Regions from separate parts of the Rossellomorea sp. GCM10028870 genome, predicted to be linked through region 2. Evidence: a T-box and tRNA genes for the amino acid it is inferred to sense, from the RefSeq annotation. Region 2 holds a T-box; the other holds one or more tRNA genes.
The links. The T-box of region 2 lies ahead of alaS (alanine--tRNA ligase). A T-box ahead of a tRNA ligase gene usually reads a tRNA of that ligase, here a tRNA-Ala.

Region 1 (10,886 bases), on a different contig from region 2:
AAAGGGCTTAAAGTCGGAGCGGTCTGGTGCCAGGACTGGCAGGGAAAACGAGTGACTTCCTTTGGGCGGCGACTTATGTGGAACTGGGCGTGGAATCCAGAGGAGTACCCTGGATTAGACAAGAAAATCCACGAGTGGAAAGAAGAAGGGATTCGCTTCCTTGGTTATATCAATCCTTATGTGGCAGTGGATGGTCCTTTATATAAAGAAGCATTTGATCGTGGCTTCCTGGCGACGGATGAGGAAGGCGGCGAATATCTTGTCGATTTCGGAGAGTTTTATTGCGGGGTCGTTGACTTTACAAATGAAGAAGCAAATGAGTGGTATCAAGGTGTCATCCAGAAAAATATGATCGAGTTCGGATTAGACGGATGGATGGCGGACTTCGGTGAGTACTTACCGACCGACGTAAATCTGTCTAACGGTGAAACAGCCATGAAGATGCATAACGCCTGGCCTGCCATGTGGGCGAAGGTGAATCATGATGCGGTAAAAAAATCGGGTCGCGCAAAAGATATCACCTACTTCATGCGTGCGGGGTACACAGGGAATCAAGCATATTGTCCCCTGTTATGGGCAGGCGATCAAAGTGTCGACTGGAGCATGGATGATGGTCTTGCTTCTGTCATTCCCGCGGCTTTATCGGCAGGCTTGACGGGCTGTGGAATCAGTCATAGTGATATTGGGGGCTACACGAGTCTTCACGGAAACAAACGTTCAAAGGAACTCCTGTTACGCTGGGTGGATATGGCGGCTTTTACTCCGGTGATGAGAACACATGAAGGGAATCGTCCCGACGACTGCTTCCAGTATGATGGAGACGACGAAACACTGGACCACTTCGTCCGAATGACCAATGTGTATGTAGAGATGGGCCCATACCTGAAGATGCTGGTGAAGGAGAACGCGGAACATGGTATCCCTGTACAGCGTCCACTGTTTATGGAATATGAGGAAGACCCTTTTTCCTACGATATTCAATATCAGTACATGCTGGGATCTGATGTATTGGTGGCCCCTGTTTATGAAGAAGGAGCTTCAACACGAAATGTTTATCTTCCAGAGGACGATTGGATTCACCTATGGACGGGTGACACATACAGTGGAGGGCAAATCACGGTCAACGCCCTGATCGGAGAGCCGCCTGTCTTTTACCGGGAAAAATCAGTCTATCGTGATCTCTTTGAAAGTATCGCAAAAAATACGATCAAAAGGTAATAACCTATTTTAAAACGTAGGTATCTATGATATAGTGAAGTCAAACATGAATGAAGTAAAGGGGTTGTGAATGCCAGTGCATCCATCTGTATTGTATATACCTATAGGACGTAAAACATTTGATTTAGAAGCAGCAGAACACGAGAGAAGAAAAAGCTCTTCTTTTCTCCATGAAGTGTCCCATCATGTCGTTGAGCCGGATTCAATTGTCACGTCACCTGAAGAATTGAAAGCATTTCTGGATGGTGTCGATGTGGACCGGGTATCCACCACGATTTATCAAAGCGTGACCTTTGCGGATGGAGAGTTCATCGAGACCATCATCCAACAGGTGAAAGCACCTGTGATTGTATGGTCGGTCCGTGAGCCGAGTGTTGGAGGAAGATTGCGTTTGAACTCCCTGACAGGAGGGAACAGTACTAGTCATGTCCTTCGTTGTGCCGGACATCCGTACAGTTTCATCTTCGGGAATGCCGATGAGGCAAATGTACAAATGATGCTGAAGGTAAAGCTGAAGGTACAGAATCTGTTAAATGACTTAAAGAACCTGAAGATCGGTGTCATCGGTGAGCATCCACCAGGATTCTTCTTTTCAGGTACGGATGAGGAAGCGCTTCATAAACAGTGGGGCGTACAAGTGGAGCATTTCGATTTACACAAGGCGTTTGAAGAGTGCAGGAAGCTTCCCCGGGAAAAATGGGAACCTGCCATCGAACGAGCGGAGCAACAGGTCATCGGCTTAAATCGCAACGATGAAACCGTGAAACGATTTGCCCAATTTTCCACGTATGTGAAGGATCAAATCGAAGAACGGGATATCTCAGCCATAGCCGTCCGCTGCTGGCCGGACTTCTTCAATGAGCTTGGAGCGGCAGCGTGCTCGACGCTTTCTCAATTCACAGAAGATGGCGTGGTTTCCTCGTGTGAATCAGACATCCACGGATCTGTATCCATGTTCATCCTGAGGCAGTTAAGTGGTGGAAGTGCTCCATATCTAGGGGACCTGGTTCATGTCAATGAAGCATCCAATTCCGTTGTATTCTGGCATTGCGGTGCCGGTGCCTATTCTCTTGCACACCCTGATCAAGGGGCACAGTCAGGCGTTCATCCGAACAGAAAAATGGGCATGACGATGGAATTCGGACTAAAACCTGGAAGAGTCACTATGTTCCGTGTCAGCTATACTCCGGAAGGATACAGACTCCTCATTATGCGAGGGGACGCATTGGATACACCGAAGCGATTCGATGGGACGTCGGTGGAAGTGAAGCTTGAAACAGAAGTACAATCCACTCTTTATCAACTTATGGAAGAAGGCTTCGAGCCACATTACGCCCTTGTCTATGAAGACGTCGCCAGCGAACTGGTGGAGCTTGGCCGTCAGCTTGGTTTGGAGACCACTTTGTTAGTAAGGGATTAAAAGGGAGTTAGTCATATGAAGAAAATTGCCATCGGGCAGGCCGGCGGACCAACAACCGTTATTAATGCTACGCTGGCGGGCTTCGTGAAAAATACAATGAAAGACCATGCACTATTCTTTGTCCGGAACGGATATGAGGGACTGGTGAAAGGGAATTTCCTGAAGGGAACCGATGAATTGTTGGAATGGGTCTTGCAGAATGAACGGGTTCCAGGTGCTTGCCTGGGTTCAGGCCGCTATCCGTTTAGTCCCGCCCAAATGGAATTGGCCGTCCGACACCTGAAGAATGAAGGAATCGACAGCCTGGTTTTCATTGGAGGGAATGGAACGATGGAGGCGCTCTCCTTGATAGGGGCTGAGGCTAAACGTCAACAGTATGACTTACAGCTGATCGGACTTCCGAAAACCGTCGACAATGATCTGGGGTGTACGGATCATGCTCCGGGCTTTGGGAGCTCAGCCCGTTATGTAGCCCAAACGACCAATGACATCAGCCGGGATCTTCATTCCATGCAAAACTTCGAACAGGTAAGGATCCTTGAAACGATGGGGAGGAATGCCGGCTGGCTCGCGGCTTCATCCGGTCTTCTCCGCAGGTTTGAGGAAGAAGGCCCGCATTATATTGCCCTTCCTGAGAAAAAATTGAACGTGGAAGAACTTGTTTCTTCCGTCGATGAGGCCGTGTCAAGATACGGCTATGCAACGATCGTCGTCAGTGAAGGAGTGAAGTGGGCCGGCGGAGAACAGGTAGAACTTGAAACGGTTACGGGAAGAACGATCCTCGGCGGAATATCCAAACAAATCGAGTCCTTTCTGAAAGATGAACTGCATGTAACAGCAAGAGCCGAAATACTTGGTATGAATCAGCGGAGTTTTTCTTACGCTGTTTCCTCTGTCGACCGATATGAAGCTTTCCTTTGTGGTGAAGCAGGTGGTCATTGGGTAAGGCACGGTCACTCCGGCGTGATGGTATCCCTGCAAAGATCAAAGGATAGAGGGTATAATGTAGAGACAATACCAGTGGCACTGGAGGATGTCGTGAGAGCGGGAGAGCGAATGCTTCCATCTCACTTTATCCAACATCCGGGAGAATACTATAAATGGCTGCGTCCACTCATAGGGGAGGGCCTGTCCAGTTATCCTCCACCCATTCAAAGGAGAGACCTATATGTCAACTAGCAAGATCAATCCGAACAAGGGAGAGGCCTTGTACTTACAAATAAAAGATGTCCTGATTGACCGCATCCAAAGCGGTGCATGGAAGGCTGACACTCTGATTCCAACGGAGCAGGAACTGATGAAGGAATTCGACGTAAGCCGTACCACCATCCGTCAAGCCATTTCCATCCTGGTTCAGAATGAACTCCTTGAAAAGAAGCAAGGTCGTGGAACAGTAGTGAAACAACAAAAGCTTGTGGGAAACCTTGGACAGTTAAAGGGATTTGCCGAAGAAGTCGTCGAGAAAGGGCAGATTCCAAGGTCAAAGCTGTTACGTGCCGAGTATCGGGATGATTTGTTTCATGAAAGCGATATGCTTGAGGTGAAAGAAGGAGAGCCAATTCTTCTGATCGAGCGGATCCGATTTGCCGATGATACCCCGATTGCCCTTGAGAGAACATGCTGGCCGAAAGAAATAGGCGATCTCCTATTGAAGCATGACCTTCATCAGGCCCGCTATTACGAAATCTTAGAGAACTATTCTGTTTATCTTAAAAGTGCCAACGAGCGGATAACGGCGATCAATGCAACCATCCATGAAGCAGACTATCTTGGGATCCGTCCCGGAGAGGCCCTCCTTGAGATGACACGTTTAAGTCATGGGATCCATGACAGACCGATCGAATATACGAAAACGAAATATCGAAGCGATCAATACCATTACAATATCCAATTGAAGAGATAGAGGGGAGAACACTATGCCATTTGTCAGCGGAAAAGAAATGCTTCACCACGCAAGGGAAAACGGATACGGTATCGGGGCGTTCAGTGCCCATAACGCCGAAACGATCCAAGCCATCCTGGAGGCAGCTGAAGAAGAAAAAGCGCCTATCATGATTCAAGTGGGTCAGAAGGTCATCGGGAGCGTAGGTCTTGAACCGATGAAAGTGATGATCGATACATTTGCGAAGAATACTACGGTTCCCGTCTGTATACACCTCGACCACAGCCGTCAGTACACCCAGTCGATGGAAGCCATCCAACTGGGATTCCAATCCGTGATGTTTGATGGGTCCGGATATTCGTTTGAAGAAAATGCTGAAATCACCAAGAAGGTAGTCGACGCAGCACGTGCATTAGGGATTGGCAGCGAAGGGGAGATCGGAAAAATTGGCGGAACGGAAGATGATATCACCGTCGATGAGAAGGATGCTCTCATAACAACGGTTGAAGAAGCCATCAGGTTTACCGAGGCAACAGATGTTGATTATTTAGCTGTTTCGATCGGAACGGCTCACGGTATTTACAAAGAAGTACCCAATCTGCGCTTTGATCGTTTAAAGGAAATTGCCGAAGCGGTTGACCGCCCGATCGTTCTCCACGGAGGCTCAGATGTACCGGATGAGCAAGTTCAACGAGCCATTTCTTTGGGAGTAGCCAAGATCAATGTGGATACTGAACTGCGCCAGGCTTTCACCAGAGGGGTTCAAGAAGTGTTTAATGAGAATCCTGATCAATTCGTATTAGCGGATTCACTGGGGAATGGAAAAAGAAGAATGAAAGCAAAAGTACAGGAGAAAATCCGTGTCTTCGGCAGTCAGGGAAGAGCAGAAGAATTACTTTTAAACAAAAAGGTCGTAACGTTATAACCTATAGGGAGGTATGTTTTGTGAGTGCAATCGCAACTCGGAATTATGGGCTCTTTATTGATGGACAATGGAAAGAAACAAACAATCAAGATGAGGTTATCGATAAATGTACCGGCAGTGTGATCGGAACTGTATCTGTTTCAACAAAAGAAGATGTGGATCTTGCGGTTGAATCTGCAAAGAAAGCACTCCGTAAATCTTTTCACCCATATGAACGCTATACCGTATTAAAGAAAGCCGCTGAAGGATTGATGGCCCGTCAAGAAGAATTAGCTGTGATTCTCGCAGAAGAAGTGGGTAAACCAATTGATGAAGGCAGAGGCGAGGTAGCCAGAGCCGCTCAAACATTGGAAATCTCTGCTGAAGAAGCTAAGCGTATTCATGGAGAAGGGATCCCGGTTGAAGCGGCACCCGGTTCTGAGAATCGCCAAGCATATACGAAACGAGTTCCGGTAGGTGTCATCGCAGCCATTACGCCGTTCAACGTTCCTCTTAATCTGGCATGCCATAAGATCGGACCTGCACTGGCGGCTGGAAATAGTGTCATCTTGAAGCCGGCAGAAGTCACGCCGATCACGGCCCTTGTGTTAGCGGAAGTATTCGAGGCAGCCCAGCTTCCTCCGGGACGATTGCATGTTCTGACGGGGGAAGGTCCTGCTATCGGTGGATGGCTATTGGATAACCAGGATGTCAACATGTTCACTTTTACGGGAAGCCCCCGTGTTGGTCAGTTGATCCGGGAGAAGGCAGGCTTGAGAAAGGTAGCCCTGGAATTAGGGAACAACTCAGCGACCATTATCCATAGGGATGCCAATATCAGTGAAGCAGCGACTGTCACCGCTCAAAAAAGCTTCAATAATGCAGGGCAAGTATGTATATCCGTTCAACGGGTATACGTACATGAAGAGGTGTACGAAGAGTTCCTGACAAAAATGAAGGAAGTTGCAAATTCCCTGGTTGTAGGAGATCCGAAAGACGAATCTGTCAATATCGGACCGATGATTGCAGAAAAGGAAGCCATCCGAGTTGAGCAGTGGGTGAATGAAGCTGTAAGCAGTGGAGCTGTCATTGAAACAGGTGGCAGACGTGAGGGTGTATTCTATCAACCTACCATTCTCACTCATGTACATGATGATATGAAAGTGTGCCGTCAGGAAGTATTTGGTCCCGTTGTTGCCGTCACTACCTATCAAACAGAAGAAGAAGTAATCGCAAGAGTGAACGACTCCGAGTATGGGCTTCAGGCTGGCTTATTTACAAATAGTTTAGCCTTTGCCATGAAAGCGGCCGATGAAATCGAAGTCGGTGGACTGATGATCAATGATACTTCAGGATACCGTGTCGATCAAATGCCTTACGGAGGAGTAAAGAAGAGTGGATCTGGAAAAGAAGGTCCTAAATATGCCATCCAGGAAATGACTGAAGAAAGAATCGTGGTATTCAATATATAAATGAATCAACATCAGGGCTGTTTGTCTTTAAGGGGGGGGTGCCTTCTTATCGGAAACAGTCCTTTTATCATCAAGCGGAGGGACCAAAACATGTCATTTATCACCATTTTGCTTCCGATTTTCTTTGTGTTCGGGATAGGATTTGTATCACAAAAATACCTGTCACTTGATACTAAGAACCTTTCAAGAATGGCCATCTATGTGATGGTGCCTTTTTTAGTGTTTCGAACTTTCTACGAACAGTCCATTAATAGTACGTACGGTCTATTGACCCTCTATATGATTGGATTATGTTTGATTATCATCTTACTGGTTACCATCTTGTCGAAAGTTTACCGGTTTACAGAGCCGGAGCGATGCGGGCTTGTATTATCCTCGGCTTTCATGAATAACGGAAACTATGGAACGCCGCTCGCTTTTTTTCTCTTCGGGGCAGCAGGACTTGAAATCGCCATTGTCCTCATGGTCATTCAACAATTATTGATGAGCACGTTGGGAGTATTCTATGCAGCAAAAGGGAGTGCCCAGCAGAACGGTGTAAAAGCAGCACTGCAAGCAGTGAAAAGAATGCCTATGGTGTATGGGGCAATGGGGGGCATCGCTTTCCAATTGCTTCATGTGCCAATCAGCAAAACATTCATGCAAGCGATCGATTTCATAGCGGATGCAGCGATCCCGTTCATTATGCTTACTCTTGGCATGCAATTAGCCAATATCTCGATCAAAGCGATTGATTGGAAGAAGCTCTATACATCTTTATCACTGAAATTGATCGCCTCCCCAATGATTGCAGCTCTACTCGTTCTGCCTATGCCTTTGGATGACATGACTAAGCAAATCATGATCATTATGGCGGCAACACCAACAGCGGCTAACACTACGATGTATGCGATCCAGTTCCAGACAGAACCGCAGAATGTTTCAAGTGCGACGCTGATTTCTACTATTATGAGCATTGTCACGCTTCCGGTTGTTATATATTTAGCGATGTAGTCCCAGATTGATTTACTGATCTCGTAATTATCTATGGAGGGGATCAGTAAATTTATTTGAGTTGAATTGGATAGTTTGTCATTTTTCCTATTGATATAATGTTTAAAGATATGGTATATTCTTTTTCGGCTTACCAAAATGGTAAGCTGAGTATGGCGAAAAAAGTTTTCGTTTTTTGTTAACTAGAAGTTGACTTCTACGAAATTAGCTGATATAGTTATACATGTCCTTAAGCGGGACGTTAAGAAAATATGGCCCATTGGTCAAGCGGTTAAGACACCGCCCTTTCACGGCGGTAACACGGGTTCGAATCCCGTATGGGTCACCAAAGTTTTTTGCGGTAGCAAAATAACTCAGCATTTACATTTTGGAGGATTAGCTCAGCTGGGAGAGCATCTGCCTTACAAGCAGAGGGTCGGCGGTTCGATCCCGTCATCCTCCACCAAAGATTTTTGCGCTAGCAAAATATCTTTCCTTAAACTGCTTCCATGAATTAAATATGCCGGTGTAGCTCAACTGGTAGAGCAACTGACTTGTAATCAGTAGGTTGGGGGTTCAAGTCCTCTTGCCGGCACCATTTGGTTTCTTGCTATATATGAGCCATTAGCTCAGTTGGTAGAGCATCTGACTTTTAATCAGAGGGTCGAAGGTTCGAGTCCTTCATGGCTCACCAAAGATTTTCGCGAATGCGAAACATCTAACATTTTGCGGGTGTGGCGGAATTGGCAGACGCACCAGACTTAGGATCTGGCGCCGCAAGGCGTGGGGGTTCAAGTCCCTTCACCCGCACCATTTATTTCGCGGAAGTAGTTCAGTGGTAGAACACCACCTTGCCAAGGTGGGGGTCGCGGGTTCGAATCCCGTCTTCCGCTCCAGACTTGCCGGGGTGGCGGAACTGGCAGACGCACAGGACTTAAAATCCTGCGGTAGGTGACTACCGTACCGGTTCGATTCCGGTCCTCGGCACCAAAGTTTTTTGCGACAGCAAAGTAACTTTCCTTACTTTGTCATTAATGAATTGTTTAGCGCCCGTAGCTCAATTGGATAGAGCGTTTGACTACGGATCAAAAGGTTAGGGGTTCGACTCCTCTCGGGCGCGCCATATATTTCGGGAAGTAGCTCAGCTTGGTAGAGCACTTGGTTTGGGACCAAGGGGTCGCAGGTTCGAATCCTGTCTTCCCGACCACTTCTTTGGGGCCTTAGCTCAGCTGGGAGAGCGCCTGCTTTGCACGCAGGAGGTCAGCGGTTCGATCCCGCTAGGCTCCACCATGAACTTCATTCATTGGTTTTATAGAAGTGCAAAAAACATTCTAAATATTTCGTGGCGGTGTAGCTCAGCTGGCTAGAGCGTACGGTTCATACCCGTGAGGTCGGGGGTTCGATCCCCTCCGCCGCTATTACTCAATACAAATCGCACGATTGATAAGGACCCTTAGCTCAGTTGGTTAGAGCAGACGGCTCATAACCGTCCGGTCGTAGGTTCGAGTCCTACAGGGTCCATTATACACGGAGGAATACCCAAGTCCGGCTGAAGGGATCGGTCTTGAAAACCGACAGGGGTGTAACAGCCCGCGGGGGTTCGAATCCCCCTTCCTCCTCCATATTTACCTTTACAAATTTATATCGTCGCGGGGTGGAGCAGTTCGGTAGCTCGTCGGGCTCATAACCCGAAGGTCGCAGGTTCAAATCCTGTCCCCGCAATACCATTTTGACTTATATTTATAAGAGGTTATCCTTAATCTTTCATAAGTCACGCATGGATAGTTATTTTCGCTATCGCGAAAAAACTTTGGTCCGGTAGTTCAGTTGGTTAGAATGCCTGCCTGTCACGCAGGAGGTCGCGGGTTCGAGTCCCGTCCGGACCGCCATTTTTTATTTGCTTGGTAACATTGAAGTTAATCACTTGAAAATTTAATCTTCTATATAATATGGCTCAGTAGCTCAGTTGGTAGAGCAATGGACTGAAAATCCATGTGTCGGCGGTTCGATTCCGTCCTGAGCCACCATTTATACTTAAGAGCCTTTAAGTATTTCTTTTGTTTGGAGGGGTAGCGAAGTGGCTAAACGCGGCGGACTGTAAATCCGCTCCTTCGGGTTCGGCAGTTCGAATCTGCCCCCCTCCACCAATGATATTTGTGTAAGCAAAATATCTACCTTATTTTTCTAAGTTAAACAACTATTCTTATAGGGGCATAGTTTAACGGTAGAACGAAGGTCTCCAAAACCTTTGGTGTGGGTTCGATTCCTACTGCCCCTGCCAAAGAAATTTTAAGCATGGCGATTGTGGCGAAGTGGTTAACGCACCTGATTGTGGTTCAGGCATTCGTGGGTTCGATTCCCATCAGTCGCCCTTTATATTGGGCTATAGCCAAGCGGTAAGGCATCGCACTTTGACTGCGACATGCGTTGGTTCGAATCCAGCTAGCCCAGCCAACGGCGGCATAGCCAAGTGGTAAGGCAGAGGTCTGCAAAACCTTTATCACCGGTTCAAATCCGGTTGCCGCCTCCAATTTTCATGCGGGTGTAGTTTAGTGGTAAAACCTCAGCCTTCCAAGCTGATGATGAGGGTTCGATTCCCTTCACCCGCTCCAATTTTAATGGGCCTATAGCTCAGCTGGTTAGAGCGCACGCCTGATAAGCGTGAGGTCGGTGGTTCGAGTCCACTTAGGCCCACCATCTCAATATTCCGCAGTAGCTCAGTGGTAGAGCTATCGGCTGTTAACCGATCGGTCGCAAGTTCGAATCTTGCCTGCGGAGCCATTTTCTTCATTATAGAAAGTGGAGTGGTTCTCAACATTTTTTTTGAGAAACTTTCAAAAAGAAGTTGACTTCTACGAAGTTAACTGGTAAAGTATCATTTGTTGCCACAAACGGACAACGAAAACACGACGAACTTGATCAAAACTTCTTGAAAAAAGTTATTGACACCAAGTTGGTGATCGTGTAACATAGTAAGGGTCGCTTCGAAAGAAGCACTTACACATTGAACCTTGAAAA
Region 2 (10,886 bases):
AGCAGGAGCCAGTAGTTCAGGTTTCTTCACAATGACACGCTTTCCATCTACCATCTTGGATATAGGGTTTTTCACAACCGTGGTCATCGTAACTCCTCCGTTCTGATCAAACATGATTTCATTGTTAATACACCGTTTCTTTAAAAAAGAATCCCGTATCCAGTGGACGATTTTCCGGTTGCAGCTTCTTCGCTCCTTCTAGAAAATCGTCTTTTTTCTCTTCATATTGATCTTCGTCTTCTACACATAGATCAATGGCTTTACGATATAGTTTCGTCACTTCCAATATATAGTCTGATGATTTCAGAACCCCATCGATTTTGAAGGAGTCAATGCCTGCCTCGACCATTTCACCCAGTTCATCGACGATGCACATATCATTCGGACTCATAATATGAGTGCCGTTCTCATCCTCATAGATTGGGTATTTATTATGACGTTCTTCATCGTGCAGGAACATATTTCGTTGTTCTTTACGGTTTTCAATCTCCATCGCCTTTCCTCTATACTCAAAATAGTTACCAAGTAAAGAGCGTTTTGATTGGAACATGCAGGTCATACCGTGGACCTGGACCTCGATTTCAACCTCTGCATTCTCTTTCATCTCCACAATGGTATCCATGCTTAATTCCCTGGCCAAAACAGCGCGTTTCGCCCCTTTTCTGCCCCAGTAATTACACGTGTACCAATTGGTGGCAGTTGTTTCGGTATTCCAATGCAGCTTCATCTCAGGTGCCACTTCACGTACAGCCATTAACACAGCCGGATCACCGAACACTATCGCATCCGCACCGGCTCCTTTTAGAAAGGAAATATAGTCGTCAAGCTCAGAAATTTTATCATTATGGAAAAGAGCGTTCATGGCTACGTACACTTTCTTACCGTGTTTGTGAGCAACTTTGATGGCTTCTCGAACATCTTCTCTTGAAAACTCTCCCGCAAGCCTTAAGCCATACCTTTGTTCACCAATCATAAACGCATCTGCCCCCGCCAATGCCAACGGTTCAATATCAGCAACAGAGACAGGGGTTACAAGTAATTCTGGTTTTTTCATGAGCGCTCACCTCTTTTTTTACTGATGGCAATACCGTCTCCTACGGGTAAAATACTCGTATTAAATTGCTCATGGGTCATGAGCCATGTATTATAATTCCGTAGTTTCTTGACCATGTTTCGAATTCTTTTCTGCTCTACCTCTTCTTGAGCAACAAGTCCTTTGAACAGGACATTGTCAGAGTAAACGACCCCTTCTTCTGACAGCATACTGGAGTAAAGTTCAAAGAATTTAAGGTATTGTCCCTTGGCCGCATCGATGAATATCGCATCAAAAGGCCCGTGTTTCTTCACTTCTTCCCCAAGTTCCAGGGCATCACCGAATAAAGTAACAATCCTCTTTCCGTCCTCTGAGCGAGACAGAAAGCTCTGAGCTGCGTCGAATCTTCCTTCGTCACGTTCAAGGGTCACAACTGTCGAGTGGGGAAGAGCCTCCGCCATTCTGAGAGCAGAATATCCGATAGCCGTTCCGATTTCCAAGATGCGCTTCGGCTGTTGGATCCTTAACATCCCAAGGAGTGCTTCAATGCCCACCAGCTCCATAATGGGAACATTATGGACTTCAGCATATTGTTCCATCTCTGCAATTAATGCAGGACGTTCTTTCACGATTGATTCTATATAATGAATAACCTGTTCGTTCATATATAAGCCTCACGATCATTATCATAAATGGTCCCGGGTTACGATTCTTTCTCAGACAACATGAAAAGAAGAAAGCTACAATGAGCTTTCTACTTCACACACATCTTCATAAAGATAACGCCCGTATAAAAAATAACTTGTACTATTTTATCACATAGAGAAGAGGAAAGCGAATCTTTCTTTCCTCTTCTCACCCCGCTATTCTTCTTTGTTTGTAATGTACTTCGCCTTTTTCTCATTATGCTCTTCTAATGTTTCAGAATAATAAACGGATCCATTGGAAGAAGCCAGGAAATAGTAATACTCTGTATCCTCCGGTTCTAAAGCCGCTTCAATCGAAGACACACCGGCGTTCGCGATCGGACCGGGCGGTAACCCCTTCACTCTATATGTGTTATAAGGTGAATCCACTTCAAGATCTTTGTATACGGTTCTATCTTTATGCTTCCCTAATGCATAAAGCACCGTTGGATCGGTTTGAAGGGGCATATCCTCTTCTATACGATTATAGAATACACTTGAGATTTTTCCTCTGTCCGCTTTTTCTGTTGCTTCTTCTTCAATGAGGGAAGATAACGTCAGAAGCTCATGGGCCGTGTATTCCCTATCTGCCATCGCTCCCTCATATTGAGCGAGGACTTCGTTCGTTTGTGCAATCATCTTCGTTAAGATTGCTTCTAAGGAAGGCTTCTTCTCATAGAAAGGGTATGTCGCGGGATATAGATATCCTTCTAACGGACGTTTAATTTTTTTATTTAATATTTCATCAGTTATCAGTGCCGGATATTCCTGTTTTAATTGCTCGAGCCATTTCTTATCATTTAATTTTTTTTCAATTTCTTCTTTCTCATAAGGGGACTTATCAGCTATGATCTCAGCGATTTGATCTAATTGAAGTCCCTCAGGTATGGTAATCTTAAACTCTGCTTTTCTCATTACCTTCCCTGTTTTTAAACTATTAACAATTTCATTTAACGTCATGGAAGGTGTCAAGTCATAGGAACCTGCCTGAAAACCGGATTCATTATTAAATTTTACATAGTATTTAAAGATCGTTGAATTCTTGACAATTCCTTTTTCCTCCAAAATGTTTCCGATGGAAGTAACTCCAGAGCCTATAGGTATTTCGACTTTCACTGGATTAGTGTTGTCCGGATCGACGGGTTTTAATGCTGAATTCACATAAAGGTATCCACCGATGGCCGTTCCTCCAATAACGATGACAAGACAAAGAATGACAAGACCTACTATTTTTCTAATGACCTTAGCCTCCTCTTGTCTCTCCAGCAGTTTTTTCATAAGCGTTTCTTTTATGTTTTTATTTTTTTCCAAAGCTATATTTCCCCCTTTCGAGCAAAAAAAGGGATATCCGTTGGGCGTAATTCGACATCATCTTCACTATTATACAATATTTTGCACAAAGTGAAACAGGGACCTGCAAAAAGGTGAATTTTTTGTCCCTTTTTGCGGTCCCTGTTTCGTATGAAAAATTAACGCTTATTCAGCTTCTTCTTCTTCGTCTAAGAAAGTGTTTAACATTTCTTCGATCATGTCCCACTCTTCTTCTGTTTCAATCGGCTTTAATTCGCCTTCTTGGCCTTCGTCTCCCGGAAGGAATGCAGACGCGTGGATTTCGATTTCTTCTTCGTCGTTCTCATCTGCTCCCAGTGGATAATATAGTACATAAGATTTTCCGAATTTATCTGATTCAAACGTGAAAAGAACCTCGCATAATTGTTCATTTCCTTGTTCGTCAACTACTGTAATTTGTTTTTCTCCGTGTTCCATGAACATTCACCTCATTATTTTTGGCTGTCAAGATATCCTTGAAGGATCATCATCGCAGCCATTTTATCAATTACTTTCTTACGTTTCTTCCTACTTACATCGGCTTCTAAAAGGACTCGTTCCGCTGCCATTGTACTTAGTCGCTCATCCCAATATTTAACGGGAAGGGATAATTCCTGATGAATTAACTCTCCATAAGCTTTAGACGCTTCACCCCGGGGACCAATTGAGTTGTTCATATTTTTAGGCAATCCGACTACAACTGTGTCCACTTGGTATTCCTCGGCAAGTTCCTTTAATCGGTCGATCCGGAACACACCTTGATCTTCGTCAATCTTAATCGTTTCAATCCCTTGAGCGGTCCAACCAAGCTCATCGCTAATTGCGACTCCCACTGTTTTAGAACCGACGTCTAAACCCATTACGCGCATGTATTATCCCTCTTTGTGCTGTTTCAAATACGATTTGACTAATTCTTCGATGATCTCATCACGTTCTAAACGGCGGATGATATTTCTGGCATCTTGATGTCTAGGAATGTAAGCAGGATCTCCAGATAATAAGTACCCTACGATTTGATTGATCGGGTTGTACCCTTTTTCTTGAAGAGCATCATGAACCTGCAGGAGTACTTCCTTCACGTCATGTTCGAACGGCTCCTCTGAAAAATCAAACCGCATCGTTTTGTCAAAAGAACTCATTTTTAGCACCTCTCTTCAGGCTTGTCTTTTTGACAACCGAATTGTTAATCGTTACCTACATTGTACACCACTTTAACAAGGAGTTAAATGGATTTGACCCATTCTTCTACAAATTGCAGGGCTTCTTCCACTTTTTCCGGGTGTTTACCCCCGGCTTGAGCCATGTCCGGACGGCCACCGCCTCCACCACCACAGCGTGAAGCTACCTCTTTAACAAGTTTTCCAGCATGATATCCTTTTTCGACTAAGTCCTTCGTAACTCCTGCAATGATCGTAACTTTGTCGTCACCAGTTGTTGCCAATACAATAACCCCTGAGCCCAATTTCTGTTTAAGATCATCCATCATTGTACGTAATCCATTGCTATCTCCCACAGCCACCTTCGCGGAAAGAACATTCACCCCGTCAATGACTTTGACTTGATCCGTTAAGCTGCCTGCTTCTATGTTAGACAACTTTGCGGATAATGATTCATTTTCTCTCTGAAGCTCTTTCATTTCAACTAATAAAGAGTCCACTCGGTTGACGACTTCTTTAGGATTCGCTTTAAGTTTGCCTGCTACTTCCTTCAGTTGAGTAACCTGATCATTCAACACTTTGTAAGCATTCTCCGCTGTAACAGCTTCAATCCTTCTCGTACCTGCTCCGATCCCACCTTCTGAAAGAATTTTAAATAACCCGATTTCAGACGTGTTCGAAACATGGCAACCACCACAAAGCTCTAAGCTATACTCTCCAATCGATACAACGCGAACCTCTTCGCCGTATTTTTCTCCGAATAAAGCCATCGCTCCCATCGCTTTTGCCTCTGATAGTGATTTAAGAGCTGTGTTAACTGAAATAGCCTTCCAGACCTTCTCATTGACGATGGTTTCGATTCGCTCAATCTCTTCCTGGGAAACAGAACCGAAATGAGAGAAGTCGAATCGCAGACGGTCTGGTTCCACCAAAGAACCTGCCTGATTGACATGATCTCCAAGGACATCTTTCAATGCCTGATGAAGGATATGCGTCGCCGTGTGGTTCTTCTCCACTTTTGTTCTGGATTCACGGGACACTTTTGCAAGCACCTGTGCATTTTGCTCTAGTGTGCCCTCTTCAACGATGGCAGAATGAAGGTTTTGGCCGTTAGGGGCTTTCTTCACGTTTGTCACAAATACTTTCACGCCCATAGCTTCAATGTATCCTTTATCGCCGATTTGTCCTCCGCTCTCTGCATAGAAAGGTGTCTGGTCCAGAATAAATTGGCATTCCTGTCCTTTATCGACTTTCGGCTGACGTTCATTATCAACCAACAGTTCAAGAATTGTAGCAGTCGTTTCTAATGTGTCATATCCTACAAAGCGACTTTCTACCGTGATGTCACTTAGGATTCCTCCTTGCACTTGCATGCTGCCCACATCCTGGCGAGCCGACCTCGCTCTTTTACGCTGACCTTCCATTTCTCTTTCAAAACCGTCATGATCAACCGTCAATCCTTCTTCTTCTGCATATTCTTCCGTTAATTCAACCGGGAAACCGTACGTATCATACAGACGGAAGACATCTTCACCAGGAATCACTTTATTCCCAGCAGATTTTTGTACCTTGATAATAGAAGAAAGAATAGCCAACCCTTCGTTTAAAGTTTCATGGAAGCGATCCTCTTCATTTTTCACCACTTTTTGAATGAATTCCGCTTTTTGTTTCACTTCCGGGTAGAAATCAACCATGATTTCAGAAACAACCGGAACCAATTCATACATGAACGGACGATTGATTTCAATTTGCTTCGCAAATCGAACCGCACGGCGAAGCAGTCTTCTTAATACATAGCCACGGCCTTCGTTGGAAGGAAGGGCTCCGTCACCGATTGCGAAGGAAACCGTTCTGATATGATCGGCAATGACTTTGAAAGCTACATCGATCTCGCTGTTTTTCCCGTATGACTTACCGGAAATCTCTTCGGTTGCAGAAATGATCGGCATAAATAAATCTGTATCAAAGTTTGTTGGTACTTCTTGTACGACACATGCCATACGTTCAAGTCCCATACCGGTATCAATATTTTTCTTGGGAAGCGGAGTATACGTTCCATCAGGGTTATGATTGAATTGTGAGAACACAAGATTCCATACCTCAAGATAACGATCATTCTCTCCACCAGGATATAATTCAGGGTCTTCAGGACTTTCCCCATATTCCGGTCCGCGATCGTAGAAAATTTCTGTATTCGGGCCGCTTGGACCTTCACCGATATCCCAGAAGTTCCCTTCAATACGAATGATTCGTTCAGCAGGTACGCCTACTTTTTTGTTCCAGATATCAAATGCTTCATGATCTTCAGGGTGAATGGTAACGGAAAGCTTCTCGGGATCAAACCCGATCCATTTTTCATCGGTTAAAAATTCCCATGCCCATTCAATCGCTTCAACTTTAAAATATTCACCAATGGAGAAGTTACCCAGCATTTCAAAAAACGTGTGATGACGTGCTGTTTTCCCTACATTTTCGATGTCATTTGTGCGAATGGACTTTTGAGCATTCACGATTCTTGGATTCTGAGGAATGACACGTCCATCAAAATACTTCTTTAATGTAGCTACTCCACTATTGATCCATAAAAGGGACGGATCTTCATGCGGAACTAATGATGCACTCGGTTCAACACCATGCCCTTTTTCCTGAAAGAAATCTAAAAACTTTTGACGAATTTCTGCGCCTGTTAATTTGTTCATGTAAAACTTCCTCCTTCATTGATTATGTATGGTTAAAAATGAATACAAAAAAGCCCTCATCCCTAAAACAGGGACGAGAGCTAACTCGCGGTACCACCCTGGTTATGAACAAAGAAAGTGCAGGCTTAGAGGCTCGTAGTTCCTTGTTGCCTCTCAGGAAGCCTATTCGCATTTCTCTATTGTTCATCCCTCAAAACACCTTAACGCGGATAGACGGCAGGTTTTACCTGCACTCAGGATTAGCATTCGGTTATCCTTCATCTGGAATCCCTTGCAGCCTGGGGAATCCCTCTCTGATAGATGGACTATAACGTACTCGATCCTTCATTGCTTTCATTTTATACGAATACTTGTATATGTTGGATTATAGAAATATTCACTGTATTTGTCAATGTTGATTCTTATTTTTTCAGTTAATCTCCCCCTGCTGCATGAATGAAATGGGTTCGTCCATGTAAAATCGCTACTTTTACCACAGCTAAAAAAGGCACTGCCACAATCATGCCGATCACACCCCCTACTTCACCACCAATGATAAGGGCAGCCATAATAAACAGTGGATGCATATGAAGGCTTTTTCCGACAATGAGGGGCGATAAGATATTCCCCTCCAGGAATTGGAGAACTACGACCATGATGACGACATATATCATCATATTGACAGAGATCGTACTTGCCACAATGGCAGCTGGAACCGCTCCGATAATCGGTCCGAAATAGGGTATTACATTGGTTACTCCAATGATCAATCCGAGGATCAAGGGATACTTCATACCGATTAACCAGAGTGTTAATGCTGAAAGTCCCCCAATGATCAAACAAACTAAAAGCTGTCCCCGGATATAACCTCCCAGCGATTCATCCACATCCCTTGAAAATGAAATCGCGCTGTTCCTCCATTTTTTAGGGGTAAGCTGCCACAGGAATTTTTTCACTTTCGTAATATCCTTTAATAAATAAAAAGATACAAAGGGAATGATTGCAACAAGCAGAAAGCTGTTCATAAACTTCATCACAGTGGCCAGAACGACTGCGACAAGCCCCGTCAACCAGGCTTCGATCCCGTCAATTCTTTCCTCTAATTGAGATTGTATTCCGTCTGGCCAAGTGGAGGTCTCGCTTTGCACATAGTCCAGCCACCTCTGGTATTGTTTTGTAAAAAGTGGCGCATTCTCTGATAAATCTTTCAGCTGATGTATGATGATCGGAGTCCCCTTATAGACCGCGTACCCTAATCCTCCAAAGAAAAGGATGTAGATGAGCATGATCGCTATTCCTCTATGAATGCCCGCCTCATGGATTTTTTCTACTATTGGATGAAGCAAATAGGCAATGAATCCCCCTATCAGGAAGGGTAGAAGCGAAAAGAACAATACTTCCAGGACCGGATGCCATACAGGCTTTAATAAGTAGAGAATATATAGGAATAAAGCAAGAATAAGAGCTATTGAAAGTCGGTACAACCATTTGGCATAGGGTCTCTTTTCCATTATTAACACCTCCTTCTCTTCTTCCCTAGTGTTGGAATGTAGGAGGGTATTTTATTCATTGGACATAAACAAAAGCATGATGGGAGACTAGGGCATATCTGGAACTAAATCGGTGGGGATGTAAGGAGCGAGAGTCTTTTCGCTGATATATCGGGAATTCCGCTGATAAAAGTGGGATTTCGCTGATAAAACAAAAATTCCGCTGATATCCAAATAGCAGCTGCTTATATCAATAAAGATTTAGTGATTTTTCTTTGTATCTAAGTTCCTTCATATGAAAAACCAGGAAAATAAAAAAAGACTGACCCGAAAGTCAGCCTTTTTAGCTGTTAAAAAAGTTTCTTTACTTGTTTACGAATTCGTTTCATTTGTCTTTGGTTCATCATATTGGATCTTTGTGAATAGATGGAAGCCGCAATTCCTGCTCCAAAACCAACGATGGATGCAAATGTTTTGTTCAAGAAAGACACCTCTTCCTAGCTTAGTCGGCGTTCTTCCTCATCAAACAAGTCGTCTAAGGAGCTCAGTGATCCATCCTCTTCCACTTGATGAGTATGAATGACTCCCTTTGACAAGGAAAGCTCTATATAGCAACCCCAACAATAATATTGGTTGATGCCGATCTTTCCAATATCTTTGCTCTGACAATTTGGACACTTCATCGGTAAGGTTCACCTCTATTACACCAAACCTGGTGTGTATTCCCTACCATCATGACCAATCCGAGCCCGTTTTATACTTGTTCAATGAGAATATCCGCCCAAACGATGTTTAATCACCGTTCTTATATAGTGTGGGATATTTTCTTGATTTCATAAGGAGTAACCTTTTCCAAAGCACCCACCTAAATTTACTTATTCGATTTTCAAGATGTTGCCTGCTCACTTACTTCCTTCACATAATCAACCTCAAACCCCAGATCTTCAAGCATTTGGTGATCTGCTGTGCCTTCCTGGCCGGCTGTCGTTAAGTAATCACCAACGAAAATCGAGTTAGCCGGATAAAGTCCAAGTGGCTGTAAACTGCGCAGATTCACTTCCCGTCCCCCTGAAATACGGATCTCTTTAGTCGGGTTGATGAAACGCATTAAACAAAGAACCTTCAAACAATATCTCGGATCGAGGTCGTTTGTTCCTTCAAGAGGTGTACCATCTATAGCATGCAAGAAGTTCACGGGAATGGAGTCGGCATCCAGCACCTTTAAACTGCGGGACATATCAACCACATCCTGCAATGTCTCTTTCATGCCGACTATGATTCCGGAACAGGGAGAAATCCCTTGTGCTTTCGCTTGTTCAACGGTATTCACCCTGTCTTCATAGGTATGGGAAGTGGTGATGTTTTCATGATGGTTCTCTGAAGTATTGATGTTATGGTTATAACGGTCCACCCCTGCTTCCTTTAACCGTTTCGCCTGATCTTCTTTTAATAAGCCTAAACATGCACATACTTTTAAGTTATACTGCTCTTTGATTTCCTTTACTGCCGAAACCACATGATCGACTTCACGATTGCTCGGGCCCCTTCCACTCGCCACAATACAATATGTTCCCACATTTAGCTGATGAGCATTTTGGGCTCCTTTTAATATTGTCTCTTTATCCACCATACGATATTTCTCGATCGGAGCATTTGAAACAATGGACTGTGAACAATAGCCGCAGTTTTCAGGGCATAAACCTGATTTCGTATTGATGATCATATTTAATTTCACTTTGTTTCCATAATAATGTTTTCGAATCAGGTAAGCGCTATGCAATAATTCCAGAAGCTCGTCATCCGGACTTTGTAAAATCGATAAAGCCTCTTCATTTGTGATTTCTTCTCCCTCAATCACTCCAAGTGCCAGTTCCTTCCACGTTTTCATGTGAAATTCCTCCCCTTTTATGCCGCTCTTTTTATATTCTTAAATGTACTCTTTGACAGGACCGATTTCTCAAGGCGATGAGCCATCATTCCAGCACACACGGCTAATATGATATCCTTCGGTAAAGGTACCACCATCCAGGCCCATGCAAGTTTATATGTAAATCCTTCAGGAGCTGCAGCCCAAAGTTTGTACGCTGCATACATCCAGTTCGTACCGACCACATAATTGACAGTCATCCCGACTAGAGCCGCGAAAATGTAGACCTTGATTCCTTTATGTTTTTCTACGATTTTACCTGTAATGTATGCTGTAAGAATAAACGAAACGATAAATCCGAATGTCGGGCTCACAATAGAGGATAATCCTGCTCCAAATCGTGCAAATACCGGAACACCCACGAGTCCCACCAGTGCGTACACTGTCATGGAAATGGCCCCGACCCTGCTTCCAAGAATCGCTCCAGCTAAAATGGCGAAGAACGTTTGTAACGTAATGGGAACACCGCCCACTACCATAAAAGGTACGAATGTCGTGATGTTGGCACCTATCGCCATAAGTGCAACAAACATCCCTGCCAGTGTAAGATCGATTGTCCTTAATTTTCTGTTCATCTGTCTTCCCC

Region 1: it has a tRNA-Ala gene. The T-box ahead of alaS (alanine--tRNA ligase) is inferred to sense a tRNA for this amino acid. The anticodon was not compared.

What each region holds. Positions count from the first base shown of each region.
Region 1 is NZ_JBHTGN010000005.1:427,770-438,655, forward strand. It holds gene ACFQWC_RS20420 (alpha-glucosidase) at 1-1,218, shown strand, start outside; gene sftI (sulfoquinovose isomerase) at 1,289-2,638, shown strand; gene ACFQWC_RS20430 (diphosphate--fructose-6-phosphate 1-phosphotransferase) at 2,654-3,817, shown strand; gene ACFQWC_RS20435 (GntR family transcriptional regulator) at 3,807-4,541, shown strand; gene ACFQWC_RS20440 (class II fructose-bisphosphate aldolase) at 4,555-5,445, shown strand; gene ACFQWC_RS20445 (aldehyde dehydrogenase family protein) at 5,466-6,896, shown strand; gene ACFQWC_RS20450 (AEC family transporter) at 6,987-7,889, shown strand; tRNA gene ACFQWC_RS20455 (tRNA-Glu) at 8,143-8,217, shown strand; tRNA gene ACFQWC_RS20460 (tRNA-Val) at 8,259-8,334, shown strand; tRNA gene ACFQWC_RS20465 (tRNA-Thr) at 8,391-8,466, shown strand; tRNA gene ACFQWC_RS20470 (tRNA-Lys) at 8,487-8,562, shown strand; tRNA gene ACFQWC_RS20475 (tRNA-Leu) at 8,597-8,681, shown strand; tRNA gene ACFQWC_RS20480 (tRNA-Gly) at 8,690-8,764, shown strand; tRNA gene ACFQWC_RS20485 (tRNA-Leu) at 8,770-8,858, shown strand; tRNA gene ACFQWC_RS20490 (tRNA-Arg) at 8,915-8,991, shown strand; tRNA gene ACFQWC_RS20495 (tRNA-Pro) at 8,999-9,075, shown strand; tRNA gene ACFQWC_RS20500 (tRNA-Ala) at 9,083-9,158, shown strand; tRNA gene ACFQWC_RS20505 (tRNA-Met) at 9,213-9,286, shown strand; tRNA gene ACFQWC_RS20510 (tRNA-Ile) at 9,316-9,389, shown strand; tRNA gene ACFQWC_RS20515 (tRNA-Ser) at 9,398-9,490, shown strand; tRNA gene ACFQWC_RS20520 (tRNA-Met) at 9,517-9,590, shown strand; tRNA gene ACFQWC_RS20525 (tRNA-Asp) at 9,681-9,757, shown strand; tRNA gene ACFQWC_RS20530 (tRNA-Phe) at 9,820-9,895, shown strand; tRNA gene ACFQWC_RS20535 (tRNA-Tyr) at 9,932-10,015, shown strand; tRNA gene ACFQWC_RS20540 (tRNA-Trp) at 10,076-10,149, shown strand; tRNA gene ACFQWC_RS20545 (tRNA-His) at 10,167-10,239, shown strand; tRNA gene ACFQWC_RS20550 (tRNA-Gln) at 10,248-10,322, shown strand; tRNA gene ACFQWC_RS20555 (tRNA-Cys) at 10,325-10,398, shown strand; tRNA gene ACFQWC_RS20560 (tRNA-Gly) at 10,407-10,480, shown strand; tRNA gene ACFQWC_RS20565 (tRNA-Ile) at 10,489-10,565, shown strand; tRNA gene ACFQWC_RS20570 (tRNA-Asn) at 10,575-10,649, shown strand.
Region 2 is NZ_JBHTGN010000001.1:321,273-332,158, reverse strand. It holds gene ACFQWC_RS01650 (peptidase U32 family protein) at 1-87, opposite strand, end outside; gene ACFQWC_RS01645 (peptidase U32 family protein) at 125-1,054, opposite strand; gene ACFQWC_RS01640 (O-methyltransferase) at 1,051-1,698, opposite strand; gene mltG (endolytic transglycosylase MltG) at 1,897-3,036, opposite strand; gene ACFQWC_RS01630 (DUF1292 domain-containing protein) at 3,196-3,486, opposite strand; gene ruvX (Holliday junction resolvase RuvX) at 3,501-3,917, opposite strand; gene ACFQWC_RS01620 (IreB family regulatory phosphoprotein) at 3,921-4,187, opposite strand; gene alaS (alanine--tRNA ligase) at 4,271-6,904, opposite strand; T-box leader at 6,971-7,241, opposite strand; gene ACFQWC_RS01610 (AI-2E family transporter) at 7,318-8,394, opposite strand; gene ACFQWC_RS01605 (YrzQ family protein) at 8,724-8,864, opposite strand; gene ACFQWC_RS01600 (hypothetical protein) at 8,871-9,056, opposite strand; gene bioB (biotin synthase BioB) at 9,260-10,261, opposite strand; gene ACFQWC_RS01590 (biotin transporter BioY) at 10,279-10,875, opposite strand.